Regions from separate parts of the Blautia sp. NSJ-175 genome, predicted to be linked through region 2. Evidence: riboswitches for the same ligand, from Rfam matches in the RefSeq annotation. Region 2 holds a riboswitch; the other holds the start of a gene.
What was found. Region 2 has a riboswitch for cobalamin ahead of MUB35_RS04490 (hypothetical protein). Riboswitches for the same ligand answer to the same signal wherever they lie in the genome.

Region 1: another riboswitch for cobalamin. It lies ahead of MUB35_RS21045 (energy-coupling factor ABC transporter permease); the one in region 2 lies ahead of MUB35_RS04490 (hypothetical protein).

Annotation. Positions count from the first base shown of each region.
Region 1 is NZ_JALIFQ010000015.1:107,254-115,190, forward strand. Features, by position in the region: gene hemB (porphobilinogen synthase) at 1-431, opposite strand, end outside; gene cobA (uroporphyrinogen-III C-methyltransferase) at 456-1,997, opposite strand; partial or broken gene hemC (hydroxymethylbilane synthase) at 2,028-2,891, opposite strand; gene MUB35_RS21035 (precorrin-2 dehydrogenase/sirohydrochlorin ferrochelatase family protein) at 2,888-3,364, opposite strand; gene hemA (glutamyl-tRNA reductase) at 3,354-4,583, opposite strand; cobalamin riboswitch at 4,817-4,997, shown strand; gene MUB35_RS21045 (energy-coupling factor ABC transporter permease) at 5,196-5,942, shown strand; gene MUB35_RS21050 (energy-coupling factor ABC transporter substrate-binding protein) at 5,944-6,243, shown strand; gene cbiQ (cobalt ECF transporter T component CbiQ) at 6,273-7,049, shown strand; partial or broken gene MUB35_RS30890 (energy-coupling factor ABC transporter ATP-binding protein) at 7,046-7,648, shown strand; gene MUB35_RS30895 (sirohydrochlorin cobaltochelatase) at 7,922-7,937, shown strand, end outside.
Region 2 is NZ_JALIFQ010000002.1:204,958-212,894, reverse strand. Features, by position in the region: gene MUB35_RS04500 (AraC family transcriptional regulator) at 1-680, shown strand, start outside; gene MUB35_RS04495 (leucine-rich repeat domain-containing protein) at 752-1,564, shown strand; cobalamin riboswitch at 1,837-1,967, shown strand; cobalamin riboswitch at 2,053-2,237, shown strand; gene MUB35_RS04490 (hypothetical protein) at 2,389-2,913, shown strand; gene MUB35_RS04485 (hypothetical protein) at 3,007-7,937, shown strand, end outside.

The DNA of each region.
Region 1 (7,937 bases), on a different contig from region 2:
TCCAGTGTCGCGTCATTTTCCACATCATGACCGCACAGCACGCCGCAGTGGCCGTGGGATGTGTACTCACACATGCAGACATCTGTGATCAGATACATTTCCGGGAACTGTTTTCTGGCTTCCCGAAGCGCCCTCTGTACAATTCCGTCCTCCGCATACGCCTGGCTTCCCACCTCGTCCTTTTCATCCGGAATCCCGAAGAACATCACTTTATCCACGCCTGCCTTCATAAGTCCTTCCAGGGCATAAGGCAGCCTGTCAATGCTGTATCGGAACTGTCCTTCCATGGAGGGGATTTCCTCCTCCATATTTTCTCCCTCACGGACAAAAATGGGATAGATCAGAGAACTTTTGTCCATCCTGGTCTCACGCACCATTCTGCGCAGGGTATCGTTTTTCCGAAGCCTTCTCGGTCTGACTGTCATTTCCATGTTGCTACACTCCTTTATCCTCTGTTATCTGCTATTTTTTAAGTCTACAACCAAATCCACCACACTGTCAATGGTGGCCTGTTTCGCCATAAATGTCTTCATACCCAGGGCATCCGCCGCGGCTTTCGTCTGTTTTCCAATGCAGGCAGCCGTTACTTTTGTAAAGTCAAGCCCTTTTACCGCCTCCGCAAATCCTCTTACCGTGGATGCGCTTGTGAAAACCGCACAGTTGATCTCTCCGCTCTCAAAAGCTTTTTTCTCATCGATCACTTCCTGTTTTTCATAGAAAGTGTCATAAGTGGGCACATCACAGATGAAAAGTCCCGGCTTTTTCTCCAGCTCCTGGATGATCTCTTTTCCGCCGATCTTGGCTCTCGGAAGAAGGATCTTCTCATTCCCGCTGCAAACACTGCACAGAGCTTTCCCCAGAGATTCCCCGTCAAACACTTCAGGCATGAGATCCACGAACAGACCTCTCTCTTCCAGTGCCTTTTTCGTGCCCTTTCCGATGGCGGCAATCTTCGCGCGGCCTAGTCTGCGGACATCTGTCCCGGCTTTTTTCATCTCCTCAAAGAACACGTTTACACCGATAGGACTTGTAAATGCCAGCCAGTCATAGGTGTGAAGCTGTCCGAATGCGTTATGAAGCGCGCTCTGGTCTGCAAGGGGAGCTGTGCGGATAGCCGGAAGCTCCAGCACCTCAGCACCCATCAGACGCAGTTTTTGTGACATGGTGGAAATGGTTTCCCTGGGTCTTGTGACCAGCACTTTATACCCTGCAAGAGGCAGCTTTTCATACCATCCGAAGGTATCCGCAAGGGAACACACCTCACCCACTACAATGATCGCCGGTGTCTCGATTCCCCGGCGCTTTACTTCCTCCTCAAGTGTGGCAACTGTGGCCACGATCCGCTTCTGCCCCGCTGTGGTTCCCTTCTGTAAAATGGCAGCCGGCATCTCTTTTTGCATACCCGCCTGCAGCAGAGAGTTACAGATATCCGGAAGCGCGGTGACGCCCATAAGAAATACCAGAGTGCCCTTCGTGCGCACAAGCGCGTCAAAATCTATGTCATAGGCCTCCCCCTGCTTTTTGTGGCCTGTGATAATGTGCAGGGAGGAACAGTAATTCCTGTGTGTCACGGGAATCCCGTTGTACGCGGGGACTGCCAAAGGTGAGGTCACTCCGGGCACCACTTCGTAGGGGATTCCCTCTTTTGTAAGAAGCTCCAGCTCCTCCCCGCCTCTTCCGAAGAGGAACGGGTCCCCGCCCTTTAGACGCACCACCCGGTAACCTTTTTTTGCCTCATCCACAAGAACCTGGTTGATCTGTTCCTGGGGCATAATATGGTGGGAGGCACGTTTTCCCACGTTGATCAGGCGCACGCCGGCCGGAATCCGGGATAATACCCCCTGCCCCACCAGGCTGTCATATACTACCACCTCTGCGTTTTTCAAGGTCTCCATGCCCTTCAGGGTAAAAAGTCCGATGTCGCCCGGGCCGGCGCCCACAAGCCAGACCTTTCCTTTGCAGTATCTATTGTCTGTTTCCTGTTCCCTGGCTGTCATATTCTCTCTTCTGCACTCCTCTCTCAGTTTCTGTGCAAGACGCACGCCCAGCTCCTCTGCTTCTTCTCTTTTCCCTTTCAGACTGCCCTTTTTATAAGCGCCTGTCTCTTCCTCGTAATAGAGTCCGGTAAGCAGGATTTCATCCCGGTCCACCACCGCGTGGGCAGCCACCGGCGAGGAACATCCGCCGTTCAAAAACCTTACAAAAGAGCGCTCTGCCAAAGCCGCACAGGTACTATCCGCGTCCCCGTAGCCGTCCAGATAAGAGTAATCCTTCCCTTTTCTGCCCTGCACGGTCAAAATGCCCTGTCCTGCTGCCGGAAGCATCTCCTCCGGCTCAAAATATCTGGAAATCCTGTGGGTAAGCCCCAGCCTTTTAAGGCCCGCCGCTGCCAGCACCAGCGCGCTGTACTCCCCGCTGTCCAGTTTCCGAAGCCGCGTCTGCACATTTCCTCTGACACTCCTGCACTCCATATCCGGGAATAATTCCCGAAGCTGCAGGGTACGCCTGAGACTGGAACAGCCGATGGGCTTTGTCCTGTCAAGCTCGGTCACTCCCTCCGGGAGCACCAGCGCATCTCTGGGGTCCTCTCTTTTTGAAAAGGCCAGAAGAGGCAGTTCATCCGGAACCTCCATGGGCATATCCTTCAGGCTGTGCACGGAAAGTTCACTTCTTCCGTCCAGAAGCGCCCGGTCCAGTTCTTTTACAAACAGTCCCTTTCCCCCCACTTTGTCAAGGGTTCGGTCCAGAATGATATCCCCTGTTGTCTTCATGGTGAGAAGCTCCGCCTTCAGTCCCTCATTGTTCTTCTCTATGTAGTCCTTCACCATTTCGCTCTGTATCACAGCAAGCCGGCTCTCCCGGCTGCCGATTACCACTGTCCTGCTGTTCATGCTCTACCTCCCGGCGTTTTCAAAAATTCTTCCACTTTTTCCCGCATCTGTCTTGTCTTTTTATGATCTTTTCCCGCCGCGTTAAATCCAATGACCACGCCATCATGGCAGATAAGTCCCGGGAAATGAAAATCACACTTGTTCTGGTCACTGGCTGTATTCACCAGTATGCCCAGACACTTGCAGGCACTGTAAATATCATCATTTACTCTGCTGTCATCTGTGGCTGCCAGAGCCAAATCCGCGTCGTACAGATCTTCCCGCCGGTATTCTTTCTGTTTCCAGATAAGCTCCCCCTTCTCTGCAAGCTCCCGGATCTCCGGCTGTACAAAAGGAGCGATCACCACCAGCTCCCCCACAAATTCCAGAAGGCTTTTGATCCTTCTGGCAGCGATCTTTCCTCCGCCGATGACCACGGCTTTTTTCTGTGTCAGGTCTGTATACAGGGGAAACAGTTTTTTCTCAGTCTTCATAAACCTTCTCCAATCCGGCCACGCACTCCATAAACGCGTCCTGTTCCAGGGAATCCCGCAGGCCGAAGATCATTTTGTTCACCACTTTTCCGGCTGCCGTGTCAATGGCTTTCAGGAGTTTTTCCCTGTCACTGTCCTCCATGGGCGTCTTTTTTAAGATTTTCAGAATCCGCGCGTTCAGATCCTCCACTGCCTCTGTCTTGATATCCTGGATTCTCGGAAATACATCGCGCCCTGAAAACCAATTATAAAATTCCGACATCTGCTCATCCAAAATGGCCCCCGCCTTCTGCATGCTGGCCCGGAGTCTTGGGGAGGCAGCATCGATCTTGAAGCTGTCAATGTCATAAAGCGTCACATTCTGCAGCTCTCCCACCTCCGGGTCAATATCTCTTGGCACAGCCAGGTCGATCAGTATCACATGATGGGGAACCTCTGCGTTTTCAAAAAGCTCTTTTGTTATGGTGCAGTTCGGGCTGGCTGTGGCGGATACCACCAGATCACATTTTGGCAGCAGTTCCATTCTGTCGCCGTAGTTGATACGCTCACACCCCTGGGGAATGGTCACAATGCCGCTCCGGTACTGACGGACGGTCACGGTCACATCAGCGCCTGCTTCTTTCAGAGCCAGTGCTGTCACCTTTCCCATCTCCCCGTTGCCGATGACCATGCAGGTTTTTCCCTGAATGGAAAATCCCTGGTTTTCCAGCCTGTCAATGGCCTGATGGATGACAGAGGTATTGGCCCTTGAAAATACCACTTCTGTCTTAACCTTCTTCGCCGCCGTCACTGCCATCCGAAAAAGCACCTCCAGCACACCGTCCGTACAGTAGGCATCCCTGGAAAGAGTCAGTGCGTCCTTCACCTGGGTAATGATCTGGTCCTCCGCCAGAATCTGGGATTTCAGGCCGCTGGTCAGATAAAACAGATGCTCCACAGCCTCCCTTCCTTCCCTTGTGATAAAATACTCCCGGTATTCCTCCTCGGGAACTTCTTTTTCTCTGCATAAAAAGCTAAGAAGGGACCCCTCCCAGTCTTCCTGCACACTGGCCCAGATCTCCATCCGGTTGCAGGTCGACAAAATAATACACCCTAAGATGTCCCTGTCTTCTTTCAGACGCTCCATAGCGCTCACCGCATTTTTTTTGGTGAAAGAAAATCTGGCCCGGACATCTACGGATGCTCTGCTGTGATCAATTCCAATCATGGAAATACTCATAGTTCCTACACTCCATATCTTTCGTTTCCGTTTTTTAGATGCCGCGGTCATAAAATATGACTGTTCCAAATCTTATACGGCACCTGCTGTTTTTTCATATTAGCACAGAATGAAAACGGGTGCAACATCTTGTTCCCCGTATACCCGGCAGGAAGATCTGGTGCCATAATAGTTTTCTGATTTTTCTTGTCGAATTCAATTGACAAAAAACTTCCGGGGAGATACAATAATCACAGAATTGAGTGTGCACAGGTGTCCGCTTTTGCGGAAGAATAGGAAAGTTGAGTTAAAAGCTCACACGGTCACGCCGCTGTGAGGGAAGAGCTGCATTTTATAATGTCACTGGGAAACTGGGAAGGCAAAATGCAGCGATGAGGCCCGAGTCAGAAGACCTGCCTGTCACAAACGATTTACACAATGGTTACGAACGATGGCCTTGTGTAAGAACAGGCGGATACGGCATTTATTCTTTGTATAAAGTCACCTGCCCCGCGTTTGTTCTTCTGATGGCCTGTCGGTATTTCTGCCGCCAGGTTTTTTTATACCCTTTTTGGCCTTTTGCCGGTTAAAGGGTAAGGCTTTATTACTCGATCAGAAGGAGGAAAAGACAAAATGAGTAAGAAACAGAAAAAAATCATTGTACTGGCAAGCATGTTCGCACTGACCTTTGGTATCGTGCCCAACGTCAGCGCCATGCACATCATGGAAGGTTATCTTCCCGGAGGGTTCTGCATCGCATGGGGTGTCATCTGCGTACCATTCCTGATCGCAGGATTCATGTCCATCAAGAAAACCCTGAATGAACACAGAAACCTGATCACTCTGCTGGCAATGTCAGGAGCATTCGTGTTCGTTATTTCATCCCTGAAAATCCCGTCTGTAACAGGAAGCTGTTCCCATATGACAGGAACCGGACTGGGTGCTATCCTTTTCGGTCCCAGCGCAGTTTCCATTCTGGGTATCATCGTACTGCTCTTCCAGGCAATCCTGCTGGCACACGGCGGACTCACCACACTGGGCGCCAATACTTTTTCCATGGCGATTGCAGGACCTTTTGTATCCTACGGAATTTTCTTCGTATGTAAAAAATGCAAGGTAAACAAGCATATTTCCATTTTCCTTGCAGCAACCCTGGGCGATTTATTTACATACTGCGTTACTGCTGTTCAGCTGGCTCTGGCTCATCATGCAGATACCACGATCATGGGAGCCATGGGAAAATTCCTGCTGATGTTTGCACCCACACAGTTATCTCTGGCAATTATCGAAGGCGTCATCACAGTTCTCATTATCATGGGTCTTGAAACCTATGCGAAACCGGAACTTCGTACCATCGGGTTTTTAAAGGGGGCAAAGTAATATGAAAAAAACAGTGATTGGATTAATAGTTGTGATTCTCTTAATTGCGTTTGTTCCGCTTTTTGCATTAAAGGATGCGGATTTCGGCGGCTCTGATGATGCCGGCAGCCAAATAGTTGAGGAAGTGGATTCCGGATTCCAGCCCATCGCGGAACCGCTCCTTGAAAAAATGCTTGGCCGCGAGCTTCCGGGCGAAGTGGAAAGTCTTCTGTTCTGCGTACAGTCTTCCATCGGAGTGGGCATTCTGGCCTTCTTTATGGGACGTTTTGTAGAAAGAAAGAAGCTGGGAAAAGGCGAATGATACTTTTCATCCGGCGAAAGGAGTAACTTATGATAACCATTGATAAGCTTTGCTATACTTCCAAGCTTAGATATGAAAATGCCGGTGAAAAGTTTGCGTTTGCGATGATTACACTTCTTTTTTGTGTAATGAGTCGTTCCATCGTGGTCGCATGCATTGTTTTAGCAGTTACAGGGATTCTCACCGTTTATAAGGGGGGAATCCCTTTTTCCCGCTATCTGCACTTTATGACTGTGCCGCTGGCTTTCTTGATTCTGAGCACCATTGCCATTGTTCTGAATGTAAAGCACGAACCGCTGGACCTGTTTGCCATCCCAATCGGGAGCTTATATCTCACAGGAAGTCTGGATGCCCTGCTCTACGCTCTGCAGTTGATCCTGACGGCACTTTCCGCAGTCTCCTGCCTGTATTTTCTGTCCATGACAACACCTATGCCGGACATCTTAAATGTACTGGGAAAGCTCCACTGTCCCAAACTGATGATCGAGCTTATGCTGCTCATCTACCGGTTCATCTTCGTGCTGCTGGACACTGCGTATTATATTTCCACATCACAGAACAGCCGCCTTGGAAACAGGGATTACAGGACAAGCTTAAAGTCCTTCGGCTCCCTTGGCTCTGTTTTGATGATTCGGGCAGTAAAGCGCTCCAATGCCCTCTACAGTGCCATGGAAGCACGCTGCTATGACGGCACCATCCATGTTTTGAATGAAACCTATCCTCCTAAGAAAAAAGTGATTGTGTGGATTGTTTTATTTGAAATCTTTTTATTTTCCATCATGATCTGGAGGAGGTTCTTCACATGAACAATGACATTATACTGAAAGCAGAGAATTTATATTTTTCTTATGACGATGAAAATTCCCATTCGTTAAACGGTCTCAGTCTGGAAATCAAACGCGGACAAAAAGTTGCGTTTATGGGTTCCAACGGTTCCGGAAAATCCACTTTCTTTTTATGCTGCAACGGCATTCACCGTCCCTCCTCCGGTACCCTGTACTTTGACGGAGAACCGGTCACCTATGACAAGAAGGGGCTCTTAAAACTGCGCAGCAAGGTAGGAATCGTATTCCAGGACCCTGACAACCAGCTCTTCTCAGCCAGTGTATACCAGGAAATCTCCTTTGGCATCCTGAATCTGGGTGTGTCCGAGGAGGATGCAAAAAAAGAGGTGGAGGAGGTTATTGATCATCTGGAGATCACACCTTTCCGCCACAAGCCTACCCACTCCCTAAGCGGAGGGCAGAAAAAACAGGTCTCGATTGCAGACATCCTTGTTATGCATCCGGATATTATCATTTTAGATGAACCGGCAGCGGCTCTGGACCCCAAACACACCACCATGGTCAACCACATCGTCAATCGTCTGACAGAGGCCGGGATCACCGTCCTCATGGCCACCCATGATGTGAATTATGCCTATGAGTGGGCAGATGAGATCATGCTTTTTCATGAGGGAAAGGTTCTCATGCACGGCACCCCTGCTGATGTATTCAGCAACAAGGCAGTCCTCGCCCGGACGAACCTGGAACCGCCTGCTGTTCTGGAGCTGTTTGACAGTCTGTGTATGAAGGGTATTTTAAAGCCCACACTGCCTGTCCCCAAAAATCTGAAGACTCTGGAAAAATACATCGCAGATGTCAATATGAATACTACACATTACGGAGGAATATCACCAGTGAACACAGAGACAA
Region 2 (7,937 bases):
GCAGGAGGCGGCTTCTCAAAGCAGCAGCCAGGATTGGGGACGGAGAACAGATTGGGAATGCCGCGTCAATGTATGGTTTTGAGACAGCAGCTGGATTTGCCAAAGCCTTTAAGAAGGAATTTGGTTTTCCTGCCAGTGAATTAAAGCGGCAGGATGATATCAGGCTGGATGTGCTGCCTGAACCGGAATACGACGGGAATCAGATACGCATTTCATTTCTGGAGACACAGGAGCTGAAGATGGCCGGACGGTCAATCATTCCGGAGGAAGGAGCAGATATTGACCTTCTGGAGGAGGTGGCTTACTGGCTGGACCATGAGTTTCCGGAAATAGATAACGCGGAGCTTTCCGGAATGCAGTGTTTCAAGGATGATTACATAGCCATGTGGTATCATCCCCTGGACAGCCAGGAGATCACATATCTTATGGGGCCTGTCGTCAAAAATTTCTCCTGTGTGCCCGAGGGTCTTGTAACTGTAACCATACCGGGGAGGCGCTATGCTGTGTTCGAGACAAAACAGGATTCAGACAAAAAAGAGCTGGCAGAGACCGTGAGATATCTCTGCAAATACATATTCAGGGAGTGGGTGCCTGCCAATGATGTCATTGCAGACAGAATGGGTTTTACATTTGAACGGTATTACGGAAATAAAGTTTCTGTTTATCTTCCTTTAATATAACCAGTTTGGACAACAAAAATATTCCCTCTCTATGTTATAATGGCACATATGCAAGGCGGGAGTGAAGAAAGATGGAATATTGTGTACTGGAACGAAAAAATGTTATTCGCGCAGCGGAGGAGGATATGCAGATACCTGCCTGTTACCAAATGCTGGGCGTGTGTTTTCTTAAGAATAATATCAAGGTAAAGAACATAAAACTGCCCGCTGTCCGTGTCGTGGGTACAGAGGCGTTTTTTAACTGCACAGCTCTCAGGCATGCAGCGCTGCCCAGAGTATATGTGATCAAGAAGGGTGCCTTCGGCAACTGCAGCAATCTGAGGGAGATACTGCTGCCAAAGACAGTGAGGGAATTGGGAAAAGGCGTATTTGACGGATGCAAGAGGATGGAGAAAGCCCTGTTTGACCCCATGGGAAACTGCAGGATACTGCCGGACATGACATTTGCCAACTGCCGTGCCCTTTCCAATGTTACACTGCCCGAGGTGATGTGGACAATTGGGAATCAGGCGTTCTATAAGTGCGAGTCCCTGGAGGATATAAAATTTCCCGAAAAACTGCACAGGATAGAAAACCAGGCATTTTATCAGTGTGGCCTCAAATCCCTGCATTTTCCGGAACATCTGGAAATGATCGGTGAGAGTGCATTTCTAAAATGTAAGAAGCTGGAGTATGTTTTCATTCCGCCGTCGGTGCAGAAGATAGGAAAATGGGCTTTTCATGGCTGCAATAACCTGAAGGTGCTGGAAATCCTCCATGACCCACAGGATGTGGGGGAATGGCTGACCAATAAGAACTGTGTCATCCGCTGCCGCCGGGGAAGTAAGATGGAGACCTATGCGGCACAATACGGCATTCAGGTGGAATATGCCGACGGCATCTGAAAAATAGTGACATATGGTTACTGTTCACTGCGTGCCCAGTAACACGTTTCGCGATGCACAGTTCTGCCCTTTAGGGTACAAAATGCAATAAATTGCATTTTGGCGCTGGCTAACTCGGGATTTTGCTTCGCATCGCGCAGCATCCCCTTGGAGAAAACACCTCCCGGGGCAATGGCGTGTGACCTGTTATGACATATGTACAAAGTAAGAAAATTATTGCACAGTATATTGACAAATATTACCAAATGAGTTAGAATGTAGCCATATCGAGAATATAGAAAAAAGATTGCAGTTTATTCTGATGCATAATGTCAGAATAATAATGGGAAATCCGGTGAGAATCCGGAACAGATGTAAATCTACTGTAAACAAAGTCAGTGCCCGCTGTTTTCCTGTCATGTACAAGGGAGCAGTCTGGGTATATTTATTATGAATCCATAACGCCTTCCTGTATGTACGGGAAGGCGTTTTATAGTTTGAACAGAAAAATTAAATATATCTTCTGTGGTCAGGGCAATAGCCCTGTTTAAAGGAATCCGGTGAGAATCCGGGCAGAACATCCCTGCTGTAAGGGGGACGAACAAAGCAGCAAAGCCACTGGGCATCATTCCCGGGAAGGCGCTTTTAGTAGGACGAACCCAAGTCAGAACACAAACACAGTTGTGGCAAACCAATTATTTGCAGTGTCCGAAGGCATGACGGACGTGTATTTTTTGTACCATTTTTTGAATAATTTAATAGATTATGACAAGACGAGGGCCCAGTCTTGTTGTGATAGATACTGCCGGAAGGCAAAATAAAAAATATCATAAGGAGGAAACAAAATGAAAAAAGGTATGAAACGGTTTTTAGGTATTGTATTGGCAATGGTTATGATGCTGTCGATGAGCATCAGTGTGTTTGCAGCCGATAATGATATTTCCGTAACGGTGACGTTAAATGCTGTGGCGGATGGGACACATCCTGCATTGAACGGGAGTGCTACAGTTAAAGTGGCGCCTGGTACCAATGTGGAGTTAATAGTAAAAGAAGCGCTTCCTAAGATGAACCTTGATATTACAAAGGGATTCTGGAAGGTGGTACCGGATTGGCAGAATCCAGATATTAAATACAACGCAATAGATGGACTGTATATAGGTGGAACCGCAGAAACAAATCTGTTTTATCAGGGAAAAGCGTACGAGTCAGATGCTGCATATTATGGTGTGGGCTGGACGTATTCGGGATTTGATGGAAATACACCATTAAATGAAAACAATTATATGAGCCAGAATACAATTAGCCAGGATCGTTCATCAGTTGTACTTAGCTATGCTAGCTACTATTATCCTAAAACTACTTCTAAATAAAGAATATTAATATTCCAGGAGGACAGGACGGTATGGAGACATACTGCCCTGTTTCTTAGTGAATTAATATGAATATAATATGGAGGAAGAAATATGAAGAAGTTGCTAAAGATTTTGAGTATGGCAGTTCTTGTAATGATCGCAGTACTAAACAAGACAGATGTATGGGCAGCAGAGAATACAGCAGATAATTCTCAGATACAGATAAATATAAAAAATAGCGACCATGAATTTTCATTACAGCCATTGGAAGAAAACGGAAATATCTTTGTCGGAAACAAGGATTTTTATAGAATTTTTTATAATGATCAAATTATAATAGAAGGCGTTTTACCAGATTCCGAAAGCAAAGTTACAGAGGTCTTTGGTTCCTTGGATATATATAATGAAGAGGGAACCCTGTTCGCTGATTCAGATAAAAAAATAGAGAATACAGTAAAAGATGGAAAGACACATTTTATTATAACCTATTCCAATATTATGAGTGATATGCAAATGTATTCCAATACATCTATATTTGGCGCATTGTATTTTGATATTAAAGTAGAAGCTGCAAATGGGAAAGAGACAGATCTTATAGCTGTTTTCAATACGGAAACGTCCTTTGGAGCAGACTCGGGTTATCCGTTTCTGGTTGAATATTTAGGCATTAAAAACAATGAGACAGATGAAATTTTATCAGGGGAAACAGAGAAAACAAATTTTGAAGACGGTCTATATCATTATGCTGAGCTGTCTGGTGATATAGATAATTTTTCCATGGTAGTAAACAGGCAGCAAAATAAAATGGAAACAATTAACCTAAGTGCCATAACGAAATCCTGCTTTTATTGGATGAATATAGGAAATAATTATATGTCAGTAAACGGCAGCTCTCCACAACGGTTTGATGTAATCAGTAATATATATAAAGGAAAATACAACACTCCGGTCATCAAGCCTCATAAGGGTTTGAACGTAGTTAATTTATCTTTTATTTTGGGTGTACCACCTATAAAGATGGATATTGATTTTAGTGAAATGCCTCCTGTGATGAAGATATTAGATACGAATATTAGCGTACCAGGATTAAACGAATCCGATAATATGCTGCCGAGATATGTTTTGAATATACCTTATATCTTTTACTGGGATGGTGAAGAGGCTGATATTGAAGAAAGCAGTGACACGAAAATATCTGAGATTAAGGCAGTATCTTTTCCTGAAAACTATGTGTTCCCAATACAATATGAGACAGCGTTAGACAAGGAGTCCGGGAATTATATCATCAGTGTTCCTAAAACATCAAAGAACAATAAACTTTTGCTCAGTGTTCTTCCCTCTGCCGGCGGAGCGAAGGTAAATGTCCTTGGAAACGAAAATAGCGAAGGTGGTTATTTTGATGACGGAAAAGGGGAATGCGGCAATTATATAGGAGTTAATTTAGATGATTCGGGTATAGAGATAGATGAGAGTGGAAACAAGATTATAGATGTTGAAATTACTGCGCCGGATGGAGTGAGCAAAGATATATACAAAATAAAGGTGGTCCGTAAATCAAGTGGGTGTTCCTTAGAAGCTTTAACCATAAAAGGAGGTACGGTAAAAGATTTAGAGCAAAGTTTGAACAGCGGGGAGAATAGTTTTATTCTGGAACTGGATTCTGATGATGGAGAGATAACGTTTGATGATATTCAGATTTCTGCTGATGCAACTTATACAATAGACGGAACAGAAGTCGAAGATAATACTTACACGGTCAATGCAGGCGATGTCACCAGAATTGAGGTGACGGCTGAAGATGGATTGAATTCTAAGGTATATATTTTCCTTCATCAGAAACAAGATGGTACACTTCCATATTACTCTATTTCTCAGGAGACAAAAGATCTGGCGAATGATATTCTTTCCGGATGGTACGCACGTCCAGAAGAAGAGAAAAAGAATCTGGGAGGTTCATGGCCAATATTTATGGCATGTGCTACATCAACAGATGAGAATAATAATTTGGACGGGGCGGCTGTGAATGATGTAAATGAAAATACATATAGTCAGCCCACCGACTATGCAAGGACAATCATTCAATTAATTATGACAGGAGAAAACCCATATAATTATACAGACGATAAAGGAAATAACCTGGTTGAACATTTGGAAAAAAATTGGACGGGACCATATGCTAATACGATATGGGCGTTGATGGCTTTAAAAGCAGCAGGTGCCAATATACCTGATGGGTTGATAGATGATGTGACGGGGTTAGCTGCTTCTGATACGTTTGATCTGGACATGCGTGCGTGGGCACTGGGGGCTATTGCTGACCAGGTTTCCAAAACTAAATTAGCATCCCTTGTGGAAGGATTTCGGTCGACGTTAATCACTGAGGGAGACGAAGCAGGAATGTTTTATAATTTCTGGTACAAGTATGCAAATACGATATCTCACGGCTGTGTACTTGAAGGAATGGCAGCAGCAGGAATCGATATTGAAAAAGTCTTTGCAGTAAGCGATACAATTACACCATTAAAGGCGCTTCAGAGATATCAGTTGGAGGATGGGTCGTTTTGGTATGATATCAGCCAAACACAATCTATGTGGTCAAAAGATGCGATTATAGGTTTGGGAGATACTGTACATGGAGATAACGTATGGAGTCGTTATGCCCTGACTCTTGACAAATATGATAATCTGATTGATACGGCCATGGAGTGTTATGGCGAAGACGGTTCCTCTATTACTGATGAAACCAAGAGAAAAGCTCTGGAGGATGCTCTGAATACAGCAAATTCGGCACGTGCAGATGCGGAAAGCATTCAGGGGCTTGGGGACGAATATTATGCGTTATACGCAGCCGTTGCAGATGTGGATTATACATTGGTAGGACAACCTCAGGTAAGAGTCTGCAGTTATGAAGAGTCCGTGCAGATTGACGCTGTAATTGAGTCTATCAGTAAATTGGAAGATTTAGCTTCTGTAACAAAAGAATCAGTTCAGACTGCCGGAAGTGCCTATGAAGCCCTTGGCGGTGATGATACAGAATTAAAGGAAAAGCTTCAGGGATATGTTACAAATAAGAGCGTTTTGAAAAAAGCAGAAGCCTATCTGAATTTCTCCGAATTAGTGGATGTCGTGGGAGAAGTAACCTTAGAAAGCGGACAGGCTATTCAGGATGCGGAAGCTGTATATGAAAACTTAGATGTGTCCTATAAAGACGATCAGTCATTTGCGGACAAGTACCAGGTATTGCTGGACAGCAGAAAAGTATATGATGTACTGTCAGCTATTGCGGCTCTGCCGTCTGAGATCACTTTGGATGATGCAGATACAGTGGAAAGCATCCGCACATCATATGACGCTCTTACAGATGATTTGAAATCAAAAGTTAGTAATGCATCCGCTCTTATACAGGCTGAAAAGACAATAAAAGATCTAAAAGCAGTTAAGAGTGTGGAAGCGCTGATCGCAGAACTGCCTTCTCCGGATGAGGTGACGGCAGAGGATGAGGCTGCTATTCTGGAGGCATACAGTAACTATAATCTGCTGACATCTGAACAGAAAGCAATGGTAAATGCTGAATTGTCGGAGAAACTGGAAACGGTTTATTCTGCACTTGATCAGGCGAAAAAGGATGCGGCAGCTGTAAAAGATGTGATTGATAATATTGCAAAACTGGAAAATCTTGATGATGTCACACTGGAGGATCAGGAGTTTATCAGAAATGTGCGCAGTCTCTATGATAATTTGTCCTCAGATGCTCTTCGTTCGCAGGTGAGTAATTATGATCTGCTGGTTGCGGCGGAGAAGAAACTTGAGACACTTGCCAAAGAAAATTTGTTGAATAAAGTTGAGAACCTCCCGTCACCGGATGAATTGGAAGGAACAAAGCCGGATGGATCTGATATCCAGATGACAGAAGAAATCCTGCGGGCAATTGCTGATGCAGTCAGCACATATCAACAGATGGATGATGCACAGCAGAAGATATTTGCGAATGAGAATCCCGATGCATATGAAAAGTTAATGACATTAAATACGATTGCGGAGCAGTACGAAGGATACGTGAATGAAGTCCTTGCACCTATTGTTGCAAGAATCGCAGCGTTTGAACTTCCTGTAACAAAATTCAATCTGGGAGAGGCTGGCGATCTGCTTACAAAATATGAGGCCAATGAGGATGCACGTACATATCTTGACAGCATTGTCTGGGAAGACGGAACAAAGCTCGTTGACAAGATGGCTGCTCTAAAAGAGCAGATAGGACAGGTGAATGAGGATCTTACGCAGGCAGCAGCAGTAGATGCTATGATTGAGAAACTGCCGTCTGAGGTGACTGCAGATAATCTGTCGGATGTGAAAGCGGCACTGGAAGCGATCAAAACTGCTTATGAGGCATTAAATGAGCAGGCGCAGGAGTATGTGAATGATACAGGCACGTGGAACACTGTGGAGTCATTGGTAAAGAACTTCGAGAAATCACAGGAGAATGCAGAAAAAGTACTTGAAATGATGAAGGATGCTGTGGATGAAGATGCTTATGAGCTGACATCTGAAGAAATTATTACAGTGTTGAAAAGTGCGCAGGAGGCATACGATGCCCTGACACCGGCTGAACAGGCATTGATACCGGCTGATGCTGTTGAGAACATGGAAACTTTGAAGGAGAAAATATCCAAGACTAAGACCAAGGATTCTTCAGAGAACAATCTGGTTACATACAAGGGAAACATTCCATGGGATGTAGTCATCGAGATAGAATCAGTGGCACAGTCAGATAATTCCTATACAACACTCAGTGGAAAGCTGGATACAGATAAGAAAGCTTCTGTTATGAAAGTATTTGAAATCAAAGCGTACAGAGTACTTGCCGATGGAACGAAAACAGATTTCATGGTAAGCGGAGGATTAACCTTTGTTGTACATACAGGAAACGATCTTACGGGTAAAACCATAGTTCTCGTTCATCTTCTGGACGATGGAACCGTCGAGTATCTGGACTGTAAAGCAGATGGCAGTGATCTTACATTTACTGTGAAAAGTCTGTCCGC